2 regions of the Scopulibacillus cellulosilyticus genome follow, and region 2 is predicted to be linked to the other one. Evidence: riboswitches for the same ligand, from Rfam matches in the RefSeq annotation. Region 2 holds a riboswitch; the other holds the start of a gene.
What was found. A riboswitch is a leader RNA that binds a small molecule or an ion and turns the genes downstream of it on or off. The one in region 2 is predicted to bind FMN.

Region 1: linked by a shared signal. The riboswitch ahead of ribD (bifunctional diaminohydroxyphosphoribosylaminopyrimidine deaminase/5-amino-6-(5-phosphoribosylamino)uracil reductase RibD) and the one ahead of ACFQRG_RS02070 (ECF transporter S component) in region 2 are both predicted to bind FMN.

What each region holds. Positions count from the first base shown of each region.
Region 1 is NZ_JBHTCO010000001.1:114,893-122,536, forward strand. It holds gene lysA (diaminopimelate decarboxylase) at 215-1,537, shown strand; FMN riboswitch at 1,609-1,758, shown strand; gene ribD (bifunctional diaminohydroxyphosphoribosylaminopyrimidine deaminase/5-amino-6-(5-phosphoribosylamino)uracil reductase RibD) at 1,991-3,079, shown strand; gene ribE (riboflavin synthase) at 3,085-3,741, shown strand; gene ACFQRG_RS00600 (bifunctional 3,4-dihydroxy-2-butanone-4-phosphate synthase/GTP cyclohydrolase II) at 3,734-4,954, shown strand; gene ribH (6,7-dimethyl-8-ribityllumazine synthase) at 5,002-5,472, shown strand; gene ACFQRG_RS00610 (GNAT family N-acetyltransferase) at 5,620-5,979, shown strand; gene ACFQRG_RS00615 (hypothetical protein) at 6,436-6,687, shown strand; gene ACFQRG_RS00620 (segregation/condensation protein A) at 6,780-7,544, shown strand; gene scpB (SMC-Scp complex subunit ScpB) at 7,531-7,644, shown strand, end outside.
Region 2 is NZ_JBHTCO010000002.1:201,340-208,983, reverse strand. It holds gene ald (alanine dehydrogenase) at 1-342, shown strand, start outside; gene ACFQRG_RS02080 (S8 family peptidase) at 573-1,898, shown strand; gene ACFQRG_RS02075 (Nramp family divalent metal transporter) at 1,968-3,278, opposite strand; FMN riboswitch at 3,522-3,652, shown strand; gene ACFQRG_RS02070 (ECF transporter S component) at 3,810-4,424, shown strand; gene ACFQRG_RS02065 (YjcZ family sporulation protein) at 4,621-4,722, opposite strand; gene ACFQRG_RS02060 (nucleoside hydrolase) at 4,932-5,852, opposite strand; gene ACFQRG_RS02055 (NupC/NupG family nucleoside CNT transporter) at 5,898-7,082, opposite strand; gene ACFQRG_RS02050 (NCS2 family permease) at 7,549-7,644, opposite strand, start outside.

The DNA of each region.
Region 1 (7,644 bases), on a different contig from region 2:
ATATCTAGGCAGCATGAAGCGGCTCAACGCAGGTGCCAAGATAAGGAAGATAGTATAAGAGCAGCAAAGCGAGTCTGCGATCAGAGTGAGCTAGTGAGACTTGTGCTCTGGAGTACTAAGCGGTTGACTTCGCCGGGAGGCTTGTCACCAGCCAAGTTTCCTTTATTTTCATCATGTTGGAGTAGTGCCCGCCTAGGAAAGGGGAATATTTTTTATGCGAGGCACACAAGAAGTTAATGAGAATGGTCATCTTACAATTGGCGGTGTAGACACTGTAAAGTTAGTTAGGGAATATGGTTCACCGCTATATGTTTACGATATTGCATTAATTAAGGAAAAGGTGGCAGAATTTAAAAAAGCTTTTTCGCGGCGTGAAGTACCGTGGCAAGTGGCATATGCCAGCAAAGCTTTTTCCTCAATTGCCATGATACAACTTATAAATGAATTAGATTTATCATTGGATGTTGTATCCGGAGGTGAATTGTATACTGCTGTTAAGGCGGGATTTCCGCCTGAACGGATTCACTTTCATGGAAATAATAAGACACCGGATGAACTTAAACTGGCTTTAGATGAAAAAATAGGAACAATTATTGTTGATAATTTTTATGAATTAACTTTATTGGATCAACTTTGCGCGGAACGTCATCAAACGATTGATGTTCTTTTAAGGACGACGCCCGGTGTCGAAGCACATACCCACACTTACATTATGACTGGTCAAGAGGATTCTAAATTTGGATTTAACCTTAATAACGGCAGCTTAGAAGAGGCGATACAGATGACCAGTGATTCGCCGAATATTGTATTAAAGGGGCTTCATTGCCATATTGGCTCGCAAATTTTTAATGATAAAAGTTTTGCGCAAGCAATTAACAAAATGTTTCAGAAGTTTGATAAATGGAGAAAACAATATGGTTTTCAGTTGAATGTTTTAAATGTGGGCGGCGGCTTTGGTATTAAATATTCTGAAGAAGACGAACCGCTAATGATTGAAAAATTTGTTGATACAATTGTCGATACGGTTATTGAAGAATGTAACAGGCTTAGTATGGCTTATCCGGAAATCTGGGTGGAACCGGGCAGAATTTTAGTTGGTGAAGCGGGAACAACCCTTTATACGATAGGTGCTTTCAAAGATATTCCCCAAACAAGAAAGTATATTTCTGTAGATGGCGGAATGACGGATAATCTGAGACCGGCCCTTTATCAGGCTAAATATGAATGCATGGTAGCTAATAAGGCACTGGCACCCGCTGATGATACAGTAACGGTTGCGGGTAAGTGCTGCGAAAGCGGAGATATTTTAATCTGGGATGCTAAACTGCCGAAAGTAACAGAGCCTAACGATATTCTTGCTGTTTTTTGTACAGGAGCTTACGGATATGCGATGGCAAACCATTATAACCGTATTCCGAAACCTGCGGTCGTATTTGTCGAAAATGGATCAGCACAACTGGTTATTCAAAGAGAAACATACGAGGATTTAATTAAACATGAATTACCGCTGATTCAATCAGTTTTAGTTAATAATTAGACAAAAGACAGCTTTTTTGTGTATAATAGATTTACAAACAGTGATGTTGAACATGTACTAATTGAATATAAGTATGCCTTCGGGGTTGGGTGAAATTCCCTACCGACGGTGATGAAGCAAATTCTGCTTCTAAGTCCGTGACCCGTGCGAGTGAAACTCAAGCGGTGGATCTGGTGAAAAACCAGAACCGACAGTAAAAGTCTGGATGGGAGAAGGCCGATGTTTTCTGATACTATCAGGATTTATATCTATGTATATTGTTTAAGGACTAATCATAGATATATAAGATAAGAGATAGTATAAGTAAAACTGCGAATCATAACGGATACTATAAAAATAGGTTATCTATGCTTATTTTTATGGCTTATTTCCTATGGAATCGTTTGAACCCCGAGGACAATTGTTCTCGGGGTTTTTGGTGTTCATTGTTTTCTTATGAAGGGAGTGAAGAGTGTGTCTGATATTGAGTACATGTCATTGGCTTTAAATATGGTTAAAGGAACCTCAGGACAAACAAGCCCGAATCCTGCCGTAGCAGCTATTGTTGTTAATCATGGTCGAATCGTCGGTTTAGGTGCTCATTTAAAAGCTGGAGAAGCACATGCGGAAGTACATGCTTTAAATATGGCGGGTCAAAAGGCGAAAGGCGGAACGATATATGTGACGCTGGAACCTTGCAGCCATTTTGGGAAAACGCCGCCGTGCGCTGATTTAATTATTGAAAAGGATATCTCGCGGGTTGTTATTGCAACAGTTGATCCCAATCCTCAAGTTGCCGGAACAGGTATAAAAAAATTAGAAGATGCCGGAATTGAGGTTACGGTTGGAGTCATGGAGGATGAGGCTCGTCAATATTATCAAAGCTTTTTTCATTATATTAAAACCAAAAAACCTTATGTAACAATAAAAATGGCTGTCAGCTTAGATGGGAAAATGGCAACTGCAAGCGGTGAAAGTAAGTGGATTACCGGCCCAGAAGCGAGAAAGGACGGACATTACTTAAGGCATACACACGATGCGATTTTAGTTGGCATTGGTACTGTGTTAGCTGATAACCCGTCACTGACAACGCGCCTTGACGATCATCAAGGCCGTCACCCTATCCGGATCATATTGGATCGCCATTTAAGAACACCGATCGAGGCAATTATAGTAAATGATGGCCTTGCGCCAACATGGATTTTAACTTCTAAAGAGCATGAAAATAGTCAAAAAGCAGCGGACTTAAAAACCCGGGGTGCCAATATATACTATTTTGAAAATTTATCCATTTATAACGTTCTCACCTTTTTAGGCCAAAAAGAAATCGTTACCTTGCTTGTAGAAGGAGGCTCAAGTGTCCATGACGCATTTCTTCAAACAGGTAAAGTGAATCAAATCATCGCTTATATCGCACCAAAAATTATAGGCGGTCAGGATGCTTTAACAGCTTTTGGCGGAAAAGGTGCAGCCAGTCTGGCAGATGCGCTGCCTCTGGAATTTGAAGAAATGACAAAGATAGGGAACGATTTGAAAATTGTTGCTCATGTAAAGGGGGAATAATTAACATGTTTACCGGAATTATTGAAGAAATAGGGACAATAAGAATGATTGAGCAATCAGGAGATGCTGTCGTTATGACGATTGAAGCTCCGCAAATTATAAAGGATGTTTCATTAGGCGATAGTATAGCGGTTAACGGTGTCTGTTTAACGGTTAATCATTTTCAGGACAGTATTTTTACCGTTGACTTAATGCCTGAGACGGTAAAAGCAACATCCCTCAGCCAATGCCGGACAGGCTCTAAAGTGAATTTAGAAAGGGCGATGGCGGCTAACGGCCGGCTTGGCGGCCATATTGTTTCAGGGCATGTTGATGGAATTGGTATGATAACAAAAAAGGAAGCCGTAGATAACGCTGTTTACTACACGATAAAAGTCTCTGAACAGTTATCACATTACATGGTATATAAAGGTTCAGTTACGGTTGATGGAACGAGCTTAACTATTTTTGGTTTAAATGAAAATGAATTTTTGATTTCTCTTATTCCTCACACGATGACTCATACAATATTAGGGGAAAAAGGCGTTAATGATATTGTTAATATTGAAACAGACGTTGTCGGCAAGTATATTGAGAAATTTATTCAGCAACGCGACAGCAGCGAGGATTCACAAGGTTTAACGATAACAAAATTAAAAGAGAGCGGGTTTATCAATGGATAAAAAAGCAGAACAAGGACAACTCTTTGATTCTATTGAAGAAGCGATTGAAGATTTAAAAGCAGGCAGTGTGATTATCGTTTGTGATGATGAAAACCGCGAAAATGAAGGAGATTTTCTCGCATTAGCTGATAAAGCGACACCTGCAGTGATTAATTTTATGGTTACCGAAGGCCGCGGATTGCTTTGTGCGCCAATTGATGAAGAAACAGCCTCAAGACTTCAATTAAGTCCGATGGTTGACCATAATACAGATTCTAATGGCACTGCATTTACAGTAAGTGTTGACCATAAAAACACAACAACCGGGATTTCAGCTTTTGAACGTTCAGAAACGATCCAAGCTTTGGTAGACCCATTTGCCGAAGCCTGTGATTTTAAACGGCCGGGTCATATTTTTCCGCTCATTGCCAAGTCAGGCGGTGTGTTAAGAAGAGCGGGACATACGGAAGCGGCGGTAGACCTCGCCCGTTTGTCAGGTGCCCGTCCAGCCGGTGTGATATGCGAAATTTTGAAAGAAGATGGTCAGATGGCCAGAGTTCCTGATTTAAGGAAAATCGCAGATCAATTTCATTTAAAAATGATTACTATAGAAGATTTAATACAATATCGAAAGGAACACGATCCGCTGGTAAAACGTGAAGTCGCTGTTGACTTGCCGACCGACTACGGTGATTTTAAAATTATTGCCTATTCAAATCAGATTGACGGCAAAGAGCATTTAGCCATTGTTAAAGGGGATATTTCTTCTGAGAGGCCGACACTGGTAAGGGTGCATTCTGAATGTTTAACAGGTGACATTTTCGGATCACATCGATGTGATTGCGGACCTCAATTGCATACGGCGCTTTCACAGATTGAAAATGCCGGTCAAGGCGTTCTCATTTATATGCGTCAAGAAGGCCGCGGTATCGGTCTGTTAAATAAATTGAAAGCTTATAAACTTCAAGAACAAGGATATGATACCGTTGAAGCAAATGAAAAGTTAGGATTTGCACCAGATTTACGAGATTACGAGGTAAGCGCACATATTTTAAAAGATCTTGGTATTAAATATATTCGTTTGCTGACAAATAATCCTCGTAAAATTAAAGGATTGACAAAGTACGGTATAGAAATAGAAGAGCGGGTGCCTCTCGAGATGCCGGCAAACAAAAGCAATATTCGCTATCTTAAAACTAAGCATGAAAAGTTAGGACATCTTATTCACTGTTAAAAATAGATGACACATAATAAATATAAAAGTTAACGGAGGTTAATATCATGGGACAAATCTTTGAAGGACATTTATCAGCGGAAGGAATAAAAACAGCAATTGTAGTTGCCAGGTTTAATGATTTTATTACTGAAAAGCTGTTGGCAGGTGCCAAAGATACGCTTAGGCGTCACGGCGGAAAAGAAGAAAATATTGATATCGTTTGGGTACCGGGTGCATTTGAGATTCCATGGGCCGCCAAAAAATGTGCCGATACCGGCAAGTATGACGCAGTTATTACTTTAGGCGCAGTCATTCGCGGGGCAACGCCGCATTTCGATTATGTTTGCAATAGCGCAGCTAAAGGTATAGCGGATATCTCTTTATCATCCGGTATTCCTGTTATTTTTGGTGTGTTAACAACAAATACGATTGAACAAGCTGTTGAACGTGCTGGTACTAAAGCAGGCAATAAAGGGTGCGAAGCTGCTTTAGCAGCTATTGAAATGGCAAGCCTCAATCGTGCATTATCAAATTAATGATGCACATTTTTTTCAAGATTGGTTATAATATATCACATAGGTATCATTTAATGATGTTCAAAAAGGCTAAGGAACCTTTTGAACTTGTATCATAAATTAATTATGGAAAGATTGATTTTTTAGAAGTAAGCTGAGGGGTTTATTATGTTAATTCGCTATAAGAAAAGCTATGAAAAAATAGCTATGGGATTATTGTCCTTTGTTCCGTCAGAAAAAGATTTGAAGAAGCTGCGGCAAACAATGAAAACTTATGAAGAGCAAAAGGATTGGCAGCTCTTTCTTTGGAAGGAAGAGGACATTATAGGGATTATTGGCATCAAGCTTCAAGAAAATAAGGCCGAGCTTCACCATGTAAGTGTCAATCCATCATATCGCGGACAAGGTATCGGAAAGAAAATGATTATCTCGCTTCATCAATTCCTGGGCGATGAATATACGATTGTTCCAACTAGACAGGTGTATGATTTTTATAAAAATTGTATTAAAAAGAACGAATCCGTTTAGTCAGTGGATTCCCGCTTATGAAGCTCATGCTGTATCAAGTTATCATTGGCCATATTGCTTGGTTTACCCCAAATAATATGATTTCAGTTACATCTTTCCATGTATTTGATTAAAATATTTTTCCGTAAAAATTGGAAAGTTAAATCCTTTAAATATTTGTATATACAAAATGTTGTTTATCTATGATTTTTAGTATTATAAAAAGCTCATTGACATTTATCCCTGTTTTAAACCATTTTAATAGGGATAGATATCTTTGAGCTTCTTTTCATTCGTTTAGAAGGTATCAAAGTACCTTTATATAATAAAATCCGCACTTACCCTCATATATACGACTATTGATATAAGCCCCTTTTTGCATAGTTTATCATAAAGGTTTTTTGAACCTGCATAAATACCTTTTTCTCCATCCCCAATTGTGAGAGGATAATTTATGAGGGAGTGAGGAGGTTAGCAATGTCAGCTGAATATTACTATAATCTTTGTGCTCAATCGGTCGGAGAAACCGTCGAGGTCGAGACATCTGACGGGGCTGTTGAAAGAGCTATGATAGCTGATCTCGATCATAACTACTTATATATCAATAAATTTGAAGTTTATGATAATGAAGTTAAATCGATGCAAAATTATTTGTTTCTAAAAAAAGAAATTTTCGCAATACCGCTTTCGTCTATTATGTCGTTGAATTTTATGCCGTGTTTATGGTAAAAAATTTTTATAGATTTAATAAACCTCGTTGCCCGAATGTTTTCGATTATGCTATAATACCGTCAGCTTAATGACGGTCGGGATGATGAATATTGGAATATAAAATTAAAATTGACGCCTTTGAAGGTCCGTTGGATTTGTTATTGCATTTAATTAAACAACTGGAAATTGATATATATGATATTCCTGTTGCCAAAATTACAGAACAGTATCTTGATTTTATACATCAAATGCAAGTTCTTGAATTAGATGTTGCCAGTGAATTTTTAGTAATGGCGGCTACATTAATTGAAATGAAGAGTAAAATGCTTTTGCCCAAACCGGAACCTTTAGAGGACGATTTAGAAGGACCTGTAATGGACATTGAGGATGATCCTCGGGAAGAATTAATGAGGAGATTATTAGAATACCGGCAGTATAAGCAAGCTGCACAAATTTTAAAAGAGCGGGAACAGGAACAAAGCATGCATTATACCAAGCCGCCAAGTAATCTCAGTCATTTAATGACGGAAACTCAACCGCAAGTATCAAATGTTACCATTTATGATATGGTATCCGCTTTTCAAGGGATATTTAAACGAAAGAAGCTCAATCAACCGCTGAACGCCAAAATACAGCGTCAATCATTGCCAATCGGTAAAAGGATGGGTGAAGTGATAGAAGTATTAAAAAGAAGCAAAGAACCTGTATCCTTCGAATCCCTATTCCCATATCCTAATCGGTCGCATATCGTTGTGACTTTTATGGCTCTTTTAGAATTAATGAAAAAAAAGCAAATCGTCTGTACTCAAGATCATAATTTCCAAGACTTTTCGATTTGTTTAGCGGAAGGGGCCGAAACAGTTGCAATTAAATGAAATGAAAGCCATTATTGAAGGACTGCTCTATATTACCGGGGACGAAGGTCTCTCAATGGAACAACTAAAAGCTGTTCTGGGTCAAGAAGAAACGGTCATT
Region 2 (7,644 bases):
GATGTTGCCATCGACCAAGGCGGCATTGTTGAAACTTGCGACCATGTCACAACTCATGATGAACCGACATTTAAAAAACATGGGGTTGTTCATTACTCTGTTGCTAATATGCCTGGTGCAGTTCCAAGAACATCAACCATTGCCTTAACGAATGTAACGATTCCATATGCAGTAGAAATCGCAAATAAAGGTGTAACTAAAGCGATTACGGAAAATGCAGCTCTAAAATGCGGCGTAAATGTTCTCAATGGTGAAATCACTTTCGAAGTCGTTGCAAATGATCTTGGCTATGAATATGTCACAGTTGAAAAAGCTCTTGAAAAAGAAGCGGCTGTTCACTAATCATATATTAATTAAGAAACCGGTTTTCTGAAATACAGGAAGACCGGTTTCTTTTTCTTTTTACTTTAATTAATAGACATATTACATTTTATTATAATTTAAAAAACTATTTTCACAGAAAAGGCGCTATCCATTCACCTTTTCTTTTCTATTAAGAGTAAAACACCCTTACCCTTGTCTCCTTTATTTCATAGATTACAAGTGAATATGAAATATAAGGAGTGTCATAGTTGTTTGGGTTTTCTATGGTAAAACTTGTCCGGCAGCACGGACATCGTCTCGACCGCGAGTTAAGGCATCAGCTTGTTAATTTGTATCGTCCATTTAAATTAACCCCGTGTTTTTTGCATAAAAGTTTGGAATCACGCCTTAAAAAAACTAAGAAGATCCCAGTCATTATCGAGTTTCACAATGAAAAGGTTTTTCTTAAAGGCATCGACAGCGTCAACAAGATTGTTCAAAGCCATAAAAAAAGCAAAGTCAAGAGCCATTATTCAAGGATTTCCTGTTGCAGCGCGGAATTAACGCCAATGTCTATCGAAAAACTGCTGACGACTTGTGACTGCATCAAAAAAATCCACTTTGATAGAGAGGTTCACGCACTATTAAATGTAGCCGTTCCTACTATTCACGCTGACAATGTTAAAAAGAATAATACAACATTAACTGGTAAAGGTATAAACATCGCCATCGTCGATACTGGCATTTACCCGCATAAAGACTTAGAAGGCCGGATTATTCATTTTAAAGACTTTGTAGGCAATAAAACAAAGCCGTATGATGATAATGGACATGGTACCCATTGTGCAGGAGATGCCGCCGGAAATGGCGCTTTGTCTGAAGGGAAATATGCCGGATCGGCGCCGGAAGCAAATCTCATAGGAGTTAAAGTATTAAACAAAATGGGTTCCGGCTCTCTTTCCACTATCATCGACGGCGTCCAGTGGTGTATTGATTACAATGAAGATGATAATCATGAACATAAAATTGATATTATTTCAATGTCATTGGGCGGATCGCCTGAGAAGATGAATAGCGAGGATTCAGATCCTATGGTAAGTATAGTGGAAAAAGCTTGGGACAGCGGTATTGTTGTCTGTGTCGCTGCAGGGAACGAGGGTCCTGACCCTAAGACCATCTCAAGCCCCGGACTCAGTAATAAAGTCATTACTGTAGGCGCCATGGATGATAAAAACACTAATAATACGAATGATGATATCATAGCCAAATTTTCAAGCCGCGGACCAACCATTTACGGAGTTGAAAAGCCTGATATCGTTGCACCAGGCGTTAATATTATCTCTCTTCGTTCGCCATCATCATTCCTTGATAAGACGCAAAAGTCAAGCAGAGTTGATGAAAATTATCTTTCATTATCAGGAACATCCATGGCAACCCCTATATGTGCCGGTGCTGTTGCCCTCTTACTCGAGAGCCAAAAAGATTTAACACCGGATCAAGTCAAAGAAATGTTAATCAAAGGCGCAAAAAAACTTGGCGATGACCCAAATGTTTACGGCGCCGGATATGTTGACGTTGAACAATCTGTCAAATAAATACCGATCAAACTGAATAAGCAATATCCTTATGTAAAAAACTCGCCAATTGGGTGGCGAGTTTTACTTTTATCCAAAAATTGTTTGATACAGCAAAAATATATTTAACAAGATAACAAGCACAGCGACAATCCAAGCTAAAGTTGTCGTCCATTTATGATTAACCAGTCCGCCCATTATCTTTTTATTACTTGTAAACATAATCAAAGGTACAAGTGCAAAAGCAATACCAAACGATAACACAACTTGGCTCATGACTAAGGCGTAAGTCGCATTAACACCGAATATGATAATGGCAAGCGGCGGAATCATGGTAATAAATCTTCTTAAATAAATAGGAATGCGTTTTTTAATAAAGCCTTGCATAACCACATCACCCGACATGGTTCCAACCGATGAACTTGATAACCCGGCTATTAACAAACCGAGTCCAAATAAAATAGCGGAAGTCGGACCGACCAATTGCCCAAACTTATTAAAAGCAACATCTAAATCTTCAACAAGCAGTCCATGTTTATGAAAGAGTGCTGCACCAACAATAAGCATGCTCATATTGATGGCGCCGGCAATGATCATTGCAATGACAATATCAATAAATTCAAATCTGAATATTTGCCGCTTTTCTTTTTCATTTTGACCGACCACACGATTTTGCGTAAGGTGAGAATGAAGATAGATGGCGTGCGGCATAACCGTCGCTCCAAGGATACCCGTTGCCAACAGCACAGTTTGTACGCCGTGAAACCTAGGGATTAATGCCCCTTCGAGAACAGACATTGAATCAGGTTTGGCCAGAACAACTTGGCAAACGAAAGCTAATACAACGATAAAGACCATTACCGCTATACCTGCTTCTAAAGGACGGTAACCTTTTCTTTGTAATTCAAGCAGCGCAAATGAAGCGATAGCGGTAATGACAGCAGCCGGAATCATCGAAATATGAAACAATAAATACACGCCAAGCGCCGCACCTATAAATTCGGCTAAGTCTGTGGCCATAATAACGAGTTCACTTTGTATCCAAAGAAACACTGAAGTTTTTTTGGAGAACCTCTCTCTCGCTATTTCCGGCAGATTCTTCCCCGTTGCTATCCCTAGTTTAGCCGATAATGATTGAATAAGGACAGCCATTAAATTAGACGCAACAATGACCCATAAAAGCAAGTAACCGTACTGTGATCCAGCAGTAATATTGGTTGCAAAGTTACCGGGATCAATATAAGCAACTGATGCTATAAAAGCCGGCCCAAGAAATGGCAAAAGTCTTTTTATACCTTTGACATCCCCTCTTAATGCGGCCATCGCTGAACGACTATTTGTATGTTTATTTGTTTCTTCTTTTGATATATCGTATTTTTGCGATAAAGTTTTACTGCTCATAAAAAGTTTCCTCCCCACCTAAAAATAACCCGTTAACAAAAAAGTTTCCTTAGGGAAAAACTATGCTCACTAATAATGTATTCAAAAATGGCAAATTAGTCAACTGTTTTGATGAATATTTTCTCCAAATCCTTTTTTCTTAGTAATTGAAGTTATTGGTTAAGGAATTAATAAAAATCGTGCAAAAGGATTGTAAAAAAGATGAAATATCATATATAATAAATATTGAATTAAATAATGAAGACGTTCCTTCAGGGCAGGGTGAAATTCCCGACCGGCGGTGATGAGGTTTGCCTCTAAGTCCGCGAGCCGTTAAGGCAGGATCTAGTGAGAATCTAGTACCGACAGTACAGTCTGGATGGGAGAAGGATGATACGTATGGTTTAATGATGAGTTAAGTTTTTTTACTTGCTCATTTATTTAGCTATGCTATATAAAATACCGCCCAAGGAATGTATTCCTTGGGCGGTATTTTTTGGCGGGTACCTGCGTTATCATCAGACTCTGGGTAAAATATTAAAATGGGGTGATCTGATGAAAAAAACGTCTTTAAAGAAAACAGTCACAATTTCCTTATTGTCGGCAATTGCTATTTTGATTCAAACCATTTCTTTTCCATTGCCGATTTTTCCTGCATTTTTGCAAATGGATTTCAGTGATATTCCTGCACTTATCGGAGGCATTTTATTCGGTCCGGCAGCAGGTGTATTAATCGAAGCTTTGAAAAACTTTTTACACTATTTGATTTCGGGATCACTAACAGGTGTGCCAGTTGGTGAAATGTCTAACTTTATTGCAGGTTCTCTGTTTATTATAGCCGGGACTTGGTTTTATAAAAGGAAAAAAACCGCGTCTTCTTTAATGTACGGTCTCATTTTTGGAACAGTTTTTATGTCCGTTGTGATGACGATTGCCAACTATTTTATCATTTTCCCAAGCTATGCGTTATTTCTTGGTTTTACGACAGATCAGGCTATTGCTATGAGCCAAAGCATTAACCATGAAATTCACAGTTTGTTTACCTTAGTGATCTTTGCGGTTCTGCCGTTTAATTTACTTAAAGGTATTGTTTTGACAGTTATCACAGTGCCCATTTATTCAAGAATTAAATCGCGTATCAAGACGATGGTGCCTGCTGAAAAATAAAGAAAACTTGCCGATTGGCAAGCCTTAAAAGGCTAGACAGAGGCTTAGTTGCCCTTATACTTGGGACTTAAAATTGGCTCCTGCGTCGAATTATCTACACTTAAGCCAATTTATACTTTCCCAACGTATAAATAAACAAATAAGGCCTTCGCTCTAATGAGCGAAGGCCTTATTTTATTTAGCATTCAGGCGGTGCTTACCAGACGTAAGCAGTACCAACAATAATTAATAAGATAAACAAAACAACGATTAACGCGAAGCCAGCGCCGCCGCCGTATCCACCTGCATATCCGTCCATATCGTCAATCGCTCCTTTATCGAAGTTTGAGATAGCTTCAAGCTTCTCACAATACATACTATGCCTTTCCCGAAAAAGTTGTTTGGACATCGGCGGAAATTTTAACTTTTACCCATTTTATTTCTACCTAATCTTAGAAATTAAGAAAGGTAAATTCCCATCCCATATAAAAAAGAACCTTCATTTTTCATGAAGATCCTTTTTAATCATTATGATACAACCCTGTCTAAGAAATGTGAAACGAAGCGGTCACTATCAACATCAAGGCAAACTTTAATGTTGCCATTTGAATTTTCTTCACCGACGGTTTGACCTTTTGCTGCACCTTCCGTTTTAACATGAACTGTCATCGTTTTAGTTTTCACAAAAGCAGGATCGATGGCCACACCAACAGTTAATGGATCATGAAGCGGACAGCCATTCAATTTTGGATTCTCTTTGGCATACGCATCCATATAAAAATCACACATGTGAGCTAATGAACGTGAAAGAAGCGTATCTTTTTCCTTCCACTCATCTAAAACTGACCGTCTAAGCAAAGTTTTTAATGTAACATCCAAACCGACAAGTGTCATCGGTATACCGGATTGGAATGTATATTGCGCCGCCTCCGCATCATGGTAGATGTTCGCTTCCGCATAAGGCGTAATATTACCCGGCACTGTTACGGCGCCGCCCATAAGGATTACATCTTCAACTAAGTTAACGATTTCAGGATCTTTTTCAATAGCCCTTGCTAAATTTCCTTGATTTGCTGTAGTTAATATCAGAATATCGTTTGGATGTTCATGAACAGCAGAAATAATAAAGTCGTGGGCTATCATGTCCCCGGCTTGTTTTTCAGCAGAAGGCAATTTAGCTTCTCCAATACCGTTTTCACCGTGAATCCAAGTGGCTTTGTCCGCTGGTTCCTCGCCCGCGAAAGTTTTTTCAACACCTGGAAAGACAGGAATATCATCGGCGCCAAGAACTTGTAAAAGCTGCAGTGTATTCCGGGTAGCTTCCGGAACCGATGTGTTGCCAAAGGTTGTTGTAATACCTAAGATGTTAAGTTCCGGAGAATTTACAGCGTATGCGATTGCGAGCGCATCATCAATACCAGTATCGACATCTAATATAATATTTTTCATTGTGATCTTCTCCTTTTTAAATTAAACCGGACTTATCATATTTCCTTAAAGGAAAACGCCGCAAATGGCAGCTGATAAAATCGAGGCAAGTGTTGAGCCTAATAGTAATTTCCCGCCAAATTTTGCAACGACATCCCCTTTTTCTGGATTAAGCGCTTTAACACAGCCGGTAATAATACCGATGGAACCAAAGTTAGCAAAACTGACAAGGAAGATAGATACAATACCGACTGTTCTATGAGTCAGGTGATGAGCAATGCCTTTTAAGTCTGTCATTGCAACAAATTCATTTGTTACTAATTTCGTCGCCATAATGCTTCCGGCTTGGACAATGTCTTGCTTAGGCACTCCCATAATAAAAGCAACCGGCGCAAAGATATAACCGATTAATTTTTGGAATGATATATGGAAAATAAAAGTAAATATATCATTAACAAAATAAATTAAGGCCATAAAGCCGACGAGCATAGCCGCAACAGTAATGGCAACTTTAAAGCCGTCCATAATACTGTCACTGACCATTTGGAAGAAAGCTGGTTTTTCACCAGTATCATCTGTTATCAGTTTGTCCTCTTCTTTATCGAGATCATACGGATTAATGATGTTTGCAATGACCAAAGCAGATAAAATATTAATAACAACAGCGACAACAACGTATTTCGGCTGGATAATTTGCATATAAGATCCAACGATTGTCATACTGACAGCACTCATTGATGATGTACATAACGTATACAAACGCTTTTTGGGAAGATAGCCCAATTGTTTCTTTGTTGTCAGCCAAACTTCTGACTGCCCAATGATAGCAGCGGATATCGCATAGTAGTTTTCCAGCTTGCCCATACCATTAATTTTACTCAATATAAATCCGATAAATCGAATGATGATAGGAAGCACTTTAATATAATTCAGTATACCGATTAAGATTGAAATAAATATAATAGGCAAAAGAACATTTAAGAAGAAGGTTGCACCAGGTTTGTTTTCCATACCGCCGAACACAAAATTAACACCTTGAACAGCCGTCCCCATCAGTGCTCCGAACCAATCAGAAATAACATGGATAAATCCAATACCGACTTTCGTATTTAGCAAGATCCAAGACAGTATAAATTCCAAAACGATCATGACAATGATTGGTCTTGCTTTTATTTTTTTTCTATCATTGCTGAAAATGAAACCAATGATGAAAACAAGCAAGAAACTCAATAATAAATAGACGATCTTCATCTATTAAGCCTCCTAGATTGTCTTAAAAAAATTTAATATTATATTCCCGGCAGGATGTTTACTATGATCTCGATATTCAATGACATCCCAACATGATCAGCCATTCATGTTTGAATCTGTAATCGGTTACACATTAATCGTAAAAATTACATGCTTTTAATTAAACCACAAATATTAAAGGATTGTCTACGAAAAAATTGTAATCTATATAAGTCTTTGAGTCATTTGACCGATTAACATTTTACCGTAACCGCTTACATAAACTTTACAACAAGTAAATTATAGTACAAATTTCATAATTTGAAAATAGATTTTTTACAATTATTCATGGAACATTTTATTAGAAAAACTTGGCTTATCGCCCATTTCTCATAGCGAAAGCCCTAGTTTTTCTTATACTTTAATCCTTGAAGCAGATAAATTCCCTTAAAGTGCAAAAGTAAAACTCGCCCGGTCGGCGAGTTTTCTAACTGAAAGCTTGAAATATAAAATATATAAGAAATAACGCAGCTATAATATATAGCGTAACTGCAACATTTTTTGCTTTTCCGTTTGCTATTTT